2 regions of the Anaerobacillus sp. 1_MG-2023 genome follow, and region 1 is predicted to be linked to the other one. Evidence: riboswitches for the same ligand, from Rfam matches in the RefSeq annotation. Region 1 holds a riboswitch; the other holds the start of a gene.
The links. Region 1 has a riboswitch for lysine ahead of Q4550_RS20135 (Na+/H+ antiporter NhaC family protein). Riboswitches for the same ligand answer to the same signal wherever they lie in the genome.

Region 2: linked by a shared signal. The riboswitch ahead of Q4550_RS09290 (aspartate kinase) and the one ahead of Q4550_RS20135 (Na+/H+ antiporter NhaC family protein) in region 1 are both predicted to bind lysine.

The regions. Positions count from the first base shown of each region.
Region 1 covers NZ_JAUORD010000015.1:78,169-85,602, forward strand. Annotated here, with positions in the region: gene Q4550_RS20120 (bifunctional metallophosphatase/5'-nucleotidase) at 1-699, shown strand, start outside; gene Q4550_RS20125 (YunC family protein) at 793-1,086, shown strand; gene yunB (sporulation protein YunB) at 1,224-1,994, shown strand; lysine riboswitch at 2,153-2,333, shown strand; gene Q4550_RS20135 (Na+/H+ antiporter NhaC family protein) at 2,484-4,061, shown strand; gene Q4550_RS20140 (sodium-dependent transporter) at 4,295-5,821, shown strand; gene Q4550_RS20145 (methionine/alanine import family NSS transporter small subunit) at 5,823-5,927, shown strand; gene Q4550_RS20150 (M23 family metallopeptidase) at 5,970-6,956, opposite strand; gene lipA (lipoyl synthase) at 7,140-7,434, shown strand, end outside.
Region 2 covers NZ_JAUORD010000004.1:146,212-153,645, reverse strand. Annotated here, with positions in the region: gene Q4550_RS09300 (glycosyltransferase family 39 protein) at 1-712, shown strand, start outside; gene uvrC (excinuclease ABC subunit UvrC) at 790-2,571, shown strand; lysine riboswitch at 2,651-2,839, shown strand; gene Q4550_RS09290 (aspartate kinase) at 3,084-4,319, shown strand; gene Q4550_RS09285 (YslB family protein) at 4,350-4,793, opposite strand; gene Q4550_RS09280 (succinate dehydrogenase cytochrome b558 subunit) at 5,101-5,709, shown strand; gene sdhA (succinate dehydrogenase flavoprotein subunit) at 5,784-7,434, shown strand, end outside.

The DNA.
Region 1 (7,434 bases):
GTTTCGATTTGTTTTGATATGGAAACAAAGAAAGTGATTGAGAAGGAAGCATATTCAATAACCGTCCGGAATCGGAAAGAAGACGAGGAAGCGAAGGCGATGATTCAACAACTAAGTATCGATGCACATAAGATGCTTGAAGAGGTCGTATGTCGTCTTGAACAGCCTCTTGAATCTGAATGGTTTCAACGCTCGGTTCTAGCTGATGAGTTAGCTGCCGCTCTTAGAGAGTGGTGTGGAGCGGATATTGGCATGATTAATGCTGGTATGTTGCTTGATGGGTTACCAGAAGGAAATGTATCAAGAGAAGATCTTCATCGCATTTGCCCTCATCCTGTTAATCCTTGCAAAGTGGTGTTAAAAGGAAGTGAGTTACGAGAAATCATCTCTTATTCTATGTCAGATGAAATAGTGAATTTAAGTTTTAAAGGTCTCGGTTTCAGAGGTGAGGTAATGGGGATTATGGCATTTGATGGACTTGAGGTTACCTCTGTCAAAATGGACGACGGCCTCTATCATGTAACAGATGTTTTTCACAACGGAAAGAAGCTTGTTTCTGATGAAGAATATGCCGTTGCGACGGCTGATATGTTCACATTTGGGAAATTCTATCCTCAAATGAAGCATGCTAAAAAGAAATACTTTTTACCTGAAATGCTTCGAGATCTCCTTGCATGGCGTTTAGAAAATAGACATTAAAATTTTCAGCGTTTGATTGTCAAACATGCTCTTTGTCTCATATAGATATAGTGATATTCATTCAGGTCAGGAGGCGGGAATGACGTGATCACTATGTCACCAATCTTGATTGACGGTCATCCTTTTATAGCGGTAAGTATGCAGCTTCCGAAAACGAATTTTCTAGCGGTCATGAATGACAATGGGTATATCATGTGCGGCGCACTCGATGTAGCCTTACTTAATGAAAAGTTAAGCGACCGAAAGATTATCGCAGGAAGAGCTGTTGGTGTACGGTCTATTGAACAACTGCTTGATGCACCGCTCGAATCTGTTACGCTTGAAGCAGAAGCGCGAGGCATTACGATTGGAACTAAGGGTAGAGACGCGATGCTTAAGATGATGTGAAGAAAGCCGTAGCACTTGCTACGGCTTTCTTTTCGATTATGACACATCTAGTAGCTTGATTTTGGCTCTTTCTAGGAAATTGTCCATACTTCTCTTCTCCATGGCATATACATGAAGAAGAGAAGGGAGGGTTCACGTTGTTTCGAACTCGCAGAAAATTCTTTAGAAAGGGACCGCTTCCCTTTCGATATGTTTTTGTCATCTCCTTTATTATTTTTATCTTTACTACGGTTCAAGGATTATGGATTGTTAATAAAGGAATTGAACCAAGCTTAATCAGTATTGCTGAAACAAAAACACGTCAAGTTGCTGCGCAAGCAATAAATGATGCCATTTCAAAGAAGATCGCAGACGGTATTGACGTTGAGAATTTAATTATCGTTCATGGTAATGATTCCGAAAAAGTACCAAGTTATAGCTTTAACTCGCAAGTTTATAATCGATTGATTTCAGAGGCCACAGAACGAGTTCAAACTTATTTAGATTATGTTGAAGCTGGTGATTTAGATAAGCTGGAAACCTTTAAGAATGATATAGATATCGATTACGAAGGTACCGAAAATCAACAAGGAATCGTATACTCTATACCTTTAGGGATGGCTACAAATAATGTTCTTCTCTCAAATTTTGGACCGAGGATTCCAGTGCGGTTTGAAATGATTGGAGATGTGGTTTCTAATATTGATACAAAGGTGAAAGAAACGGGAATTAACAACACGTATCTTGAGGTGTATATCAATATTAAAGTTGAGATGAACGTAATTATCCCTTTCTCTACAAAGAATACTGAGGTGTCGAACTCCGTAAAAATCGGGGATCTATTTATTCAGGGAGACGTTCCTTATTATTATAATGGTGATAATGGAAATGGTGGGAATCCATCGATCGTTTTGCCAAAGCCCGATTAAGACAAGGAACCCCATTATTCATCGTCATTGTTAAATGTCGATAGATAAGAAAATAGTTCCTTTCTAATAGAAATATCTCTGGAACAATCTACAATTGCACAAACAACGAAAGTAAGGTATACTTTAAAACTGAACTTAATATTGTTCCTTATCTTATACGATGAGGTAGAGGAGCAGATCCTCATGAGTACGTGTTGGGAGAATGACACCAATGATCAGCATCGAAAGGGAGATCTGCCGAAGCATAAATAACGGTCACATTATTTATGTTGGGGCGACATTGAAGAAGTGTCGAACTGTCATTATGAGTCTAACTTGTAATGGAGAACTACTGATCGGGGTGGACACTTAACATTGACTCGGTGAAGCGAGCAATGATAGGACCAATCCTATCATTGCTCGCTTTTTTGCATACAAACACGACAAGAAGGTTGAGGGATAGGCGTCCATTCCGGTTATGATGACCAATCATTTATTAGGAGGATATTCATGGAGAATTCAGTTCTATCCATTATTCCACCACTCGTAGCTTTGCTAATGGTAGTGGTGACTAGAAAAGTGCTTCCTTCTCTAGGAGTAGGCATTATTCTTGGTGCGCTAATGATCAACAATTGGAGTGTACCAAATTCATTAGAAGAAATTTATACAATCGTAAAAGGGATCTTCATTGATTCCGAGAGCGGTGGTTTAAATACTTGGAACATGTACATTATTTTCTTCCTACTTTTATTAGGTATGATGACGGCCTTTATTTCGATCTCAGGTGGAAGTCGCGCATTTGGCGAGTGGGCCATGAAACGCGTGAAAACAAGAGTAGGCGCCCAGATTGTCACAGCGGTATTTGGTATTATTATTTTTATTGATGATTACTTTAATTCGCTCGCAGTTGGAAACGTTAGTAGACCGATTACGGACAGGCACAATGTTTCAAGGGCAAAGCTTGCCTATATCATTGATTCAACTGCAGCACCAATGTGTATTATTTCCCCTATTTCAAGCTGGGGGGCTTATATCATCGCGTTAATTGGTGGTGTATTAGCAACGCATAGCATTACAGGTGTTGGCGCGTTAGAAGCTTTTATCAGAATGATTCCAATGAATTTGTATGCTCTCTTCGCACTGGCGATGGTGTTCTTTGTTAGTTATTTTGACATTAATCTTAAGGCGATGAGAGTACATGAAGACCGTGCACAGAAAACAGGAGAAGTGCTTGATCCGAATCAAGGTGCCGTACCTGGTCAAACATCTGGACTACCTGAAAGTGAGAAGGGGAAAGTAGCTGATCTTGCATGGCCCATTATTATGCTAATTACTGGTACTGTTACGTTTATGATCATTACAGGAATCCAGGCTGTTAGCGGAACGGATACAGCCGTGACAGCTTTGTCTGTCTTTGAAAATACAGACGTTGCTGCTTCTCTCCTTTATGGTGGAATTATTGGACTTATAACTTCTCTCCTCTTCTTCTTTCCAAAAAGAATGGGTGGAGCGGTTCTTGGAAAAGGAATTTGGGAAGGCATTAAATCAATGCTTCCAGCCGTATACATTCTTTTCTTTGCATGGACATTGATTGAAATTATCGGCTCGCTAGGAACTGGTAAGTATCTTGCAGGACTTGTTAATGACCATATTGTGATTGGCTTCTTACCAGCTATTTTGTTCCTACTTGCAGGTGTTATGGCGTTTGCAACGGGAACTTCGTGGGGAACATTTGGCATTATGCTTCCGATCGCAGGAGAGATTGCCGCTGCTACGGATCCTACCTACATGCTTCCTGTACTTGCCGCTGTTCTTGCAGGAGCTGTATTTGGAGATCACTGCTCACCAATTTCGGATACAACGATTCTTTCTTCCACAGGCGCAGGTAGTCACCATATCGATCATGTGATGACCCAGTTGCCTTATGCATTGCTCGTTGCAGGTATTTCTATACTAGGATATTTGGTTCTTGGCTTTACTGGTAGTTCCATTCTTGGTCTTGTGGCAACAGCGATTCTATTCGGATTATTAATTTTCATGCTAAAAGGAAAATATGCCAACAGACCAGTTGAAATGGCAAATCATTAATCAAACAGGAGGATATTCCTCCTGTTTTTTTATGTATTTTCACAAAAAAGGAGAGATTTATATAGAAAATTGAACGATTCATACGAAAAATGTAAAAAGATTGTTTTGACAAGGACATACGTACTAGATATACTATAAACAAAATAATCTGAATTTACTTAAAAGTCTTAACCTTTTTCTGGAAGGGGGCTTATGGTGAAAAAGGTTAACATTTGTCTAAGGGGGTAATTTATTTGGAAAATCGTGCGCAATGGGGGACAAGGGCTGGTTTTATTTTAGCCGCAGTTGGTTCAGCAATAGGTCTAGGGAACATTTGGAGATTTCCGGCCGTAGCCTATGACAACGGTGGTGGGGCATTTTTTATTCCTTATTTATTTGCATTATTAACAGCCGGAATTCCAATTCTTATTCTTGAATTTACATTGGGTCATAAATTCCGTGGGTCCGCACCACTTTCATTCTTTAGAATGAATAAGAAAATGGAATGGCTAGGGTGGTGGGGCGTTATCGTTGCATTCGTCATCTCCACATACTACGCGGTAATTATTGCGTGGGCCATCTCTTATAGCTATTTTGCATTTAATCAAAGTTGGGGTTCTGATACAGAAGCATTCCTCTTCAATGATTATTTGAAATTAACGGTTGATCCTGGACAAACAGGTAGTATCGTACCAGGCGTATTCCTTCCATTAATTGCCGTATGGATCATTACACTTGGCGTACTTCTTGCTGGAGTTAAAAAGGGCATTGAGCGTGCTAATAAAATTTTCATTCCTACATTAATTGTTCTTTTCTTAATCATTGTGATTCGAGCAGTGACACTGCCTGGTGCTGCTGAAGGTCTAAATGCTTTCTTTACACCGAATTTTGATAGCATTACTTCAGGAAGTGTTTGGGTTGCTGCATACGGGCAAATTTTCTTCAGTTTATCCATTGCTTTTGCTATTATGATTACTTATTCTAGTTACTTACCTAAGAAATCAGATATTACGAATAACGCGTTTATTACTGGTTTTGGTAACTCGGCGTTTGAGCTTCTAGCAGGTATTGGGGTATTCTCAGCGCTTGGATTTATGGCTCAGCAGCAAGGACTTAGCGTTGGCGAAGTAGTGAGCGGTGGCGTAGGACTAGCCTTCGTTGTCTTCCCTCAAATTATCAATGAGTTCCCAGCTTTGAACGGTTTGTTCGGATTCTTATTCTTTGCTTCACTTGTACTTGCAGGTTTGTCTTCACTCATTTCCATTTCCGAAACATATGTTGCAGGTGTTTCTGAGAAGTTCGGAATTTCTCGTACGAAAGCTGTTCTAATTGGTGGAGGGATTTCCTCTATTATCTCAATTCTGTTTGCAACGCAAGGCGGATTGTTCTTCCTTGACGCAGCTGACTACTTTATTAACCAGTTCGGAATTGCCTTTGTAGGACTAATGGAAGTCGTTGTTGTAGCATGGGTACTTCGTGAGCTTAATACGCTTGAGTCACATGCAAACGGCATTTCAGACATTTCACTGAAGTACTGGTGGAAAGCTTGTCTTGGAGTCATTACTCCTCTCGTACTTGGTTATATGATGTTCGATCTCTTTAAGACAAATCTTCTTCGTCAGTTTGATACACCGACTGGGAACTATGAAGGCTACTCAAACGGCTTTATTCTTTATAGTGGCTGGGCTGTCGCAGGATTCGCCCTTCTGGTTGGAATTCTATTCAGCCTAAAGAAATGGGACGCGAAAGCTGAACAGCAAAAGTATAAGGAGGTAAGCTAATATGGGTGGTAGCGCGATTTTCATGATGGTAGTTGGAATGGTTATTATATGGGGTGGTCTTGCGGCTAGCATTTTGAATGCTGTGAGAGTATCGAAAAAACAATAGAACATAAAAAGAAGAACTAGCGAGCTAGTTCTTCTTTTTTGCTTACTTTTTGTTGCGTATTCGTTCCTGTCGTTCCCAGAGCCTCAACGAAGGATAGGGATCATACGACCATTCTGTTCTTCCGTTGTCTTTATAGATGCCATAGTGAAGATGTGGCGGGAACTTTCCAGCCGTTCCTTTTGGTCCATATCCAGAGCTACCAACATACCCAATGATTTCACCTGGCTGTACAACATGACCTTTCTCAATGCCTTTTTCAAACCCATTTAGGTGAGCATAGTAGTGGTAATTGCCATCGATATCCCGAATCCCGATCCGCCAACCACCGTATTCATTCCATCCTTTCGTTTCGACAGTTCCATAACTTGTCGCTTTCACTCCAACACCATAAGAAGCGAAAATATCCGTTCCTTCGTGAATTCGAAGTCCGCCCCACCCACGTCGATCGCCCCAGGTGCTTCGGTAACTATAGTTTGCGTGAAGTGGTACGGGAAAAGCATGCTTATCGAGTTTAAGCGTTTTGAATGTATGATAAACAGCACTATTACTTGTAATCGTCCTTACTGCTTGGTCACGATGATAATAATCCCAAAGACCAATCTGAATATCTTCTAAAGAACTTCCATACTGTTGTATGAAAGACCCAATTGTATAAAGTAGATCTTCGTCATTAGTACGCTCGGCTTTGCCATCTCCATTGCCATCGAGGCCAATTCCATTAAAGAACGATATCGAGATAGGATCGTGATCTTCTTTATTTGGATTCGTACTCCCAGACCATTTTTCAGGCGTAATATAGATAGCTATTGCACCTTTTTCACGAGGAATATCTTTTTGTGAGCGCCTAATGCTTCGTTCATATTGATCAATACCAGCATAGATGTACCAGGGGACCTGTGTGACGGCTTCCATCTTATGAAATAACATCTTCCGTTCGTTTCTTAGTTTATCTTCGTCTATATCAGCAGCTCGAACGTTTATAGGGATGAGGAAGAAAAGAATAAGGATAAGAAAACTATATTTTCTCAAGTGTTTCTTCTCCTTTCGTAATTTGTCATTACCCTTAGTTTGGTTTTCCGTGCGTAAATCATTAGAACTAAATAATGGAAGGTCTAAAGTCTTAATCCTCAATAGATTCACACTTTTTATAGAAATGAATGAGTTACCTATGGTATTCTTTATTACAGAAAAGTAATAGGTGAGGTGAGTGTAGTGAGTAAGAAAGAAGAATATTTAAGAAAACCAGAGTGGTTGAAAATAAAACTAAATACAAACCAAAATTATAAAGGCTTAAAAAAGATGATGCGCGAGAAAAAGTTACATACGGTCTGTGAGGAAGCGCGTTGTCCGAATATCCATGAATGTTGGGCTGTTCGTAAGACGGCAACTTTTATGATTCTTGGTGATGTTTGTACTCGTGCATGCCGTTTTTGTGCAGTAAAAACTGGTCTTCCAACTGAGCTTGATTGGGCAGAGCCTGAACGCGTTGCGGATTCCGTTGAACAGA
Region 2 (7,434 bases), on a different contig from region 1:
TTTGGAACGAATATCACATCTGATATTGAATAACATAGTTTGGACAGGTCTTAGCGGTCAAGCGCTAACGATTTTACTACTATATCTAACCTTGTTTACGTTCATGATCTTCCAAGGGGTGAAAAATAGGGGGAGAACTTTACGAGAAATTTCATGGTTTGGCTGGGCATTTGTCGCTATGGCATTGAGCTATTTTCTATGGGCGCTATTGGCGCAAAACATCGATAAGCCAAGACATATCCTGCCTCTACCTGGGATCATAATGCTTGGCTTTCTCTGGATAGGATTAAGAAGACAGGGGAATAACTCTACAAAAATAATGCTTGGTTTAACCGTAATAATTAGCATACAATCAATTGTTTCCTATTCAACTATGAAAGAAGCCAACGATCCAGCAGCTGTTTATCAATTGATGGATTATGTAGAGCAATTTAACGAGCCAGTTATTGTGTATACTTGGGAAGAAACTAGGGTAATGTCCTATAATAAGGTGTCGTTTGAACACGAACAAATTTATACGTATTCAAACTTTCTATCTGATCTTCAATATTACGATGACCATCGCGTATTTTTAACAGGAAAGGTTCTCGATGGATTTAAGAAGCAAAATATATCGATGGATGGTCAAATCAAAAAGGTCAAAGAATTCCATTCCTCCATATTGTATGATCCTGTCTATCATGACATTGTTTTATATGAGTTCTTAAGATAATAGAAAATTGAGGTAATGTGTTACAATGAGAGGGGAACATAGATACGCCTTGAAAAGGAGTAGTGAGGTGAGGCAGCATGGAACAACATCTTAAAAATAAGCTAGCGATCCTTCCTGACCAGCCCGGGTGTTATTTAATGAAAGATCGCCAGGGAACGATTATTTATGTTGGGAAGGCAAAGGTGCTAAAAAATAGAGTCAGATCTTATTTTAGTGGATCACACGACGGAAAAACGCAGCGGCTTGTAAGTGAAATACGTGATTTTGAGTATATCGTAACCTCCACAAATCTTGAAGCTCTTATACTTGAACTTAATTTAATCAAAAAACATGATCCGAAATATAATGTGATGCTTAAAGATGATAAAAGCTATCCTTATATAAAAATAACGGCAGAAGAACAGCCCCGCTTAATTACGACACGTAAAATAAAAAAAGATAAAGGTAAGTATTTTGGACCATATCCGAATGCTTATGCAGCTAGTGCAACAAAGAAGCTTTTGGACAGACTATATCCTTTACGTAAATGTCGTAAAATGCCTGATCGCGTCTGTCTTTATTATCATATAGGCCAGTGTCTGGCTCCATGTGTCAACGACGTGTCTAAAGAGCAAAATAAAGAGATGATTGACGGGATTACGCGTTTTCTAAACGGAGGTCACCAGGAAGTTAAAGAAGACATAGAAAGAAAGATGACCACAGCATCTGAGAACATGGATTTCGAGCGAGCAAAAGAGTTTCGCGATTTAATGTTTCATATTGATAAAGTTATGGAAGTGCAAAAGATCCAATCTAACGATGGTATTGATCGGGATATTTTCGGTTATAGTTTCGACAAAGGATGGATGTGTGTTCAAGTTTTCTTTGTACGACAAGGGAAGTTAATTGAGAGAGATGTTTCTCTTTTTCCTTTCTATAATGATGCCGAAGAAGATTTTTTAACTTATATCGGTCAGTTCTATCTTCAACAAAATCATCCTAAGCCAAAAGAAGTACTGCTTCCTCAGGAGGTTAATGCTCAGATGGTAGAAGAACTTCTACAAATTCCTGTTCATCAGCCAAAACGAGGCAAGAAAAAAGAGCTTGTGGAGCTTACAATGAAGAACGCGACCATTGCCATTAATGAGAAATTTTCATTAATTGAACGCGACGAGAAAAGAACGATTGATGCTGTTGAAAACTTGGGAGAAAAGCTTAATATAGAAGCTCCACTTAGAATTGAAGCTTTTGATAACTCGAACATTCAGGGAACGAACCCTGTATCCGCTATGGTTGTTTTTCTTGATGGAAAGCCAAAGAAAAATGAGTATCGCAAGTACAAAATCAAAACTGTGGAAGGACCAAACGATGTAGGTTCTATGAAAGAGGTTGTGAGAAGAAGATATTCAAGAATGCTTAAGGAAAATGGTCCGCTTCCTGACTTAATTATTATTGACGGCGGAATAGCTCAAATACAGGCGTCACAGGATGTGCTCGAGAATGAGCTTGGTCTAGACATACCGGTTTGTTCGCTGACGAAAGATGAGAAACATAAAACGTCTCATCTTCTTATTGGTGATCCTCCAGAGGCTGTTTATCTACCAAGAAATAGTCAGGAATTCTACCTGTTGCAAAGGATTCAAGATGAAGTACACCGATTTGCGATTACGTTTCATCGACAGCTTCGAGGGAAATCGATGCTTAAGTCAAGTCTTGACGATATTCCCGGTATCGGAGAGAAGAGAAAAAAGAAGCTGCTAAATCATTTTGGATCGATTAAAAAGATGAAAGAAGCGAGCGTTGAAGACTTACACAACGCAGGACTACCAATGAATGTTGCAGAGGAAGTAATCGCTCGATTTGAAAGTCAATCAAACTAATTTGTAAGAACATGTTGCGGCATTCACGTAAGTTCGTTATAATGAGTGAAATTTAATAGTTCCACACTTCGAAAGTTGAAGTGATGGTAGAGGCGCAAAAACCAACAGTAAGCTTACTGAAGAGTGTTAAGACTCAGTGATAGGAGCTGAAAGGGGGATTTGCCGAAGTGGAAAGACGCTTATCCGTCTGAAGCTGGATCTGTATTGAATAAGTGCAGAGCTGTCATCCAATACCTACCCGGGAATTGGATGGAGAACTATCTCACAAAGGGACGTTTTCTTGGATTTGTTATGAAAACAACAGTGAGGTTTTTCTCATTGTTGTTTTTTTATACTTTAATAAACGCTTTACAGGTTTAAAGTATAAAAAAATGAAGGCTATCGCTATTTCAATCTGGTGAGTGGCCGAGTTTTTAATATCCATTTCGACTCTTAGTTAGTGAGTGTTTGTAACGTGCGATATTAACGCACTATGAGGGATAACGAGCTGCATGAAAGAAAGGATGGAGAGAGTGGGACTACGCGTATTGAAATTCGGAGGCACGTCTGTTGGAGATGTTGAGAAAATCAAAAATGTTTCCAAAAGGCTTATGGAAGCTGTAAATAATGGAGATGAGGTTGTTGCGGTTGTTTCAGCGATGGGCAAAACAACGGATGAGCTTTTAGGATTATCAAAAGGGATAACAGCTACACCGTCTGCAAGAGAGCTTGATATGCTTCTAACGACTGGAGAACAAGTGACAACAGCGCTTCTTTCAATGGCATTAAATGAAGAAGGGTACGATGCCATTTCATTGACTGGCTGGCAAGCAGGAATTAAAACAGAGTCGCTACACGGCAATGCAAGAATCCTCGATATTGATGCTTCACGTATGAATCAACACCTTGCTGAGGGAAAAATTGTGATAGTAGCAGGATTCCAGGGGCTAACTGATACGTATGACATCGCAACGCTAGGGCGAGGTGGTTCCGATACAACAGCTGTGGCGATTGCAGCAGCTCTTAAAGCGGATCGTTGTGAGATTTATACAGATGTAGATGGTGTGTATACGACAGATCCTCGATATGTGAAGGGTGCAAGAAAGCTTTCTACGATTTCTTATGATGAAATGCTTGAACTTGCTAACCTTGGGGCTGGTGTCTTACATCCTAGAGCGGTTGAGTTTGCAAAAAACTATAACATCTTGCTTGAGGTCCGCTCGAGCTTTACGAATGAACCTGGAACGCTAATTGAGGAGGTCGTATCAATGGAACAAAATTTGGTGGTTAGAGGTCTGGCTTTTGAAAGTAACGTAACGAAAATAACAATTTCGGGTTTGCCGAATGAGATTACAACACTTCCTTCCTTGTTCTCATCTCTTGCGGCAAATGGTATTAATGTAGATGTGATCATTCAAAGTACAGGAGAGAAAAATACAACGAGTATCTCATTTTCAATTGAAACTGCCTCTCTTGAATTAACTCTTGATGTGCTCCGTCGCATTAAAGTGAAACTTCCCTACGAACATATTTATCACGAATCAGAACTTGCTAAGGTATCGATAGTAGGATCAGGTATGATTTCTAACCCTGGTGTTGCGGCACAAATGTTTGAAGTGCTTGCTGAACACGGGGTAGAAATGAAGATGGTGAGTACATCAGAAATCAAAGTGTCAACGATCGTTCCAGAAGATAAAATGATTTATGCTATTGAGTCGCTACACGATAAATTTCAACTAGATGAAAGAACCCCTGTTAAACAAATGTAATCAAAAAGGAGACCACATGTGGTCTCCTTTTTATTCAATCTGATCTTTTGGGTCCCATTTTACTGTGAATTGAATTTCATTCTTTTTATCAGTTTCATAGGCTTCAGCGATGCAACGAAGCATATTTTGATATTGTTCAGCAAGAAAACCTGCTTCAAGTTGATAACAAGCATTTCGACTAGTACTTCTTCGCTCAGTGATAAGAGCTGACTGAAGATCAAACGTTACTTCATTCTTTTTTTCTTGTGCAATTGATAATTTACCCCATCCAGCACGCTGAAAAAAATCCTCGATCTCTTCTCGAGTGGAGAGCGGGAATTGCCTGGCCATTTCTTTTCCAGTCCAATATAAAACAGCCGGCTGTTCACTTCCAAGAAGTTCAGGAATAAGAACTTCTCTATAAAATTCATATCCAAAAGCAGTTGTTTCTATTTCATGACTATAATCAATCGAGTTTGTGCGCTTCTTAAACATAAATTCCTCCCAGCTTTTCTACAAAATAATTATAACGTTTTATCGACAAATCCTCCATAGAACCATAGATAGAATTTATTTATATAGAAAGCGTATTCAATTGAGATATACTCAGGTGTTGTAAGGGAATTTTGAAAAATCTAAATGTACACGTTTTCTTGACGGTCCTAAATGATGGGAGTACAATGGGTATGTCACAATATAATCGACAGAAAGCGATGATTTCTGTGCATGCAAAGACTTCTTTATTAGAAAAAATGCACTGGCAGATGGTAGCTTAACAACTTAAAAGGGGGACACACAAAACATGGCCGCAAGTCGAGACTTTGTAAGCCGAAAATTGCATTCGCTTCTAGGAGTAATTCCGCTCGGACTTTATGTTACTCAGCATCTTACTGTTAACTATTTTGCAACAAGAGGGCCCGAGGCGTTTAATGACGCAGCTCATTTTATGGAGAGCCTTCCTTACAGGTATTTGCTTGAAATTTTCGTTATTTTCTTACCGCTCTTATTCCATGCGATTTACGGCGTTTATATCGCGTTTCAATCCAAAAACAACGTAAGTCGATATGGCTATTTACGTAACTGGATGTTTTATTTGCAGCGGATTTCTGGCGTTATCGTATTAATATTTGTAACTTGGCACGTCTGGCAAACGAGAATACAGGCTGCGATGGGAGCAGAAGTAAACTTCCAAATGATGGCTGATATCTTGTCTAATCCAGGAATGATGATCTTTTACATCGTTGGTGTACTTGGTACTGTCTTCCACTTCGCAAATGGCTTATGGTCATTCTTTGTAAGCTGGGGCTTCACAGTAACACCAAAATCACAGCGTACGATGACATACGTAACAATGGTCATTTTCGTTGCACTTTCAGTTGTTGGCATGCGCGCATTATTTGCATTTGTTTAAGAAAGTGAACTGTCTTCACCACGTCTGATACATAACTTTCAGACAGAGCCAGCATTTAAGGGGGAACTGTTCTTATGAGTAAAGGTAAATTAGTGATAGTTGGAGGCGGCCTTGCAGGTTTGATGGCTACCATCAAAGCTGCGGAAGCTGGAATGCAAGTAGATCTTCTTTCCATCGTTCCAGTAAAACGTTCTCACTCTGTATGTGCGCAGGGGGGAATTAACGGGGCTGTTAATACAAAAGGAGAAGGAGATTCTCCTTGGGAGCACTTTGATGATACAGTTTATGGAGGCGATTTCCTTGCAAATCAACCTCCAGTAAAAGCAATGTGTGATGCAGCGCCTGGTATCATTCACTTAATGGATCGTATGGGCGTAATGTTTAACAGAACACCAGAAGGTCTACTAGATTTCAGACGCTTTGGTGGAACACAACATCACCGCACTGCTTTTGCCGGTGCAACAACCGGGCAACAGCTTCTATATGCGCTTGATGAGCAAGTTCGTCGCCATGAAGTAGCAGGCCTCGTTACAAAATATGAAGGATGGGAATTTCTCTCCGCTATTTTAGATGAGGAAGGTGTATGCCGAGGAGTTGTGGGTGAAAACTTAACAACTTCTGAAATAAGAAGTTTTGAAGCAGATGCGGTTATTATGGCGACAGGTGGACCTGGTATTATCTTCGGTAAGAGTACAAACTCTGTTATTAATACAGGTTCTGCTGCTGGTGCGCTTTATCAGCAAGGGGCTATTTATTCCAATGGGGAATTTATTCAAATTCATCCAACGGCAATCCCTGGTGATGACAAGCTTCGTCTTATGAGTGAATCTGCACGTGGCGAAGGTGGCCGCGTTTGGACGTATAAAGACGGTAAACCATGGTATTTCCTAGAGGAAAAATACCCAGCATACGGAAACCTTGTACCGCGTGATATTGCTACGAGAGAAATTTTTGATGTATGTGTAAGTCAAAAGCTTGGTATTAATGGTGAGAACATGGTTTACCTTGACCTCTCACATAAAGATTCAAAAGAGCTTGATGTTAAGCTTGGCGGTATTATTGAAATCTACGAGAAATTCATGGGTGACGATCCTCGTAAAGTCCCTATGAAAATTTTCCCTGCTGTACACTATTCAATGGGTGGTTTATGGGTAGATTTTAACCAGCAGACTAATATTCCTGGGCTATTTGCTGCTGGTGAATGTGATTATTCTCAACACGGTGGCAATCGTCTTGGAGCAAACTCGCTATTATCTTCTATTTATGGTGGCATGGTTGCTGGTCCAAATGCGGTTGACTATATTAATGGATTAGAAGCAACGGTTGAGGATCTCTCTTCTTCATTATTTGAAAAGCATCAACAAGAAGAGCAGGCAAAGCAGGACGCAATCATGAAGATGAATGGAACAGAGAATGCTTATCAAATTCATAAAGAGCTTGGCGAATGGATGACAGCTAACGTAACGGTTGTAAGAAATAACGACAAGTTAAAGGAAACAGATGAGAAAATTCAAGAGTTGATGGAGCGTTACGAGAACATCAATATTAATGATACATCCAAGTGGAGTAATCAGGGGGCTTCATTTACTCGACAATTATCTAACATGCTACAGTTGGCACGGGTAATTACAATCGGGGCATTAAACCGTAACGAAAGTCGCGGTGCTCACTACAAGCCTGAATTCCCTGAGCGTAATGATGAAGAATTTCTTAAAACAACAATGG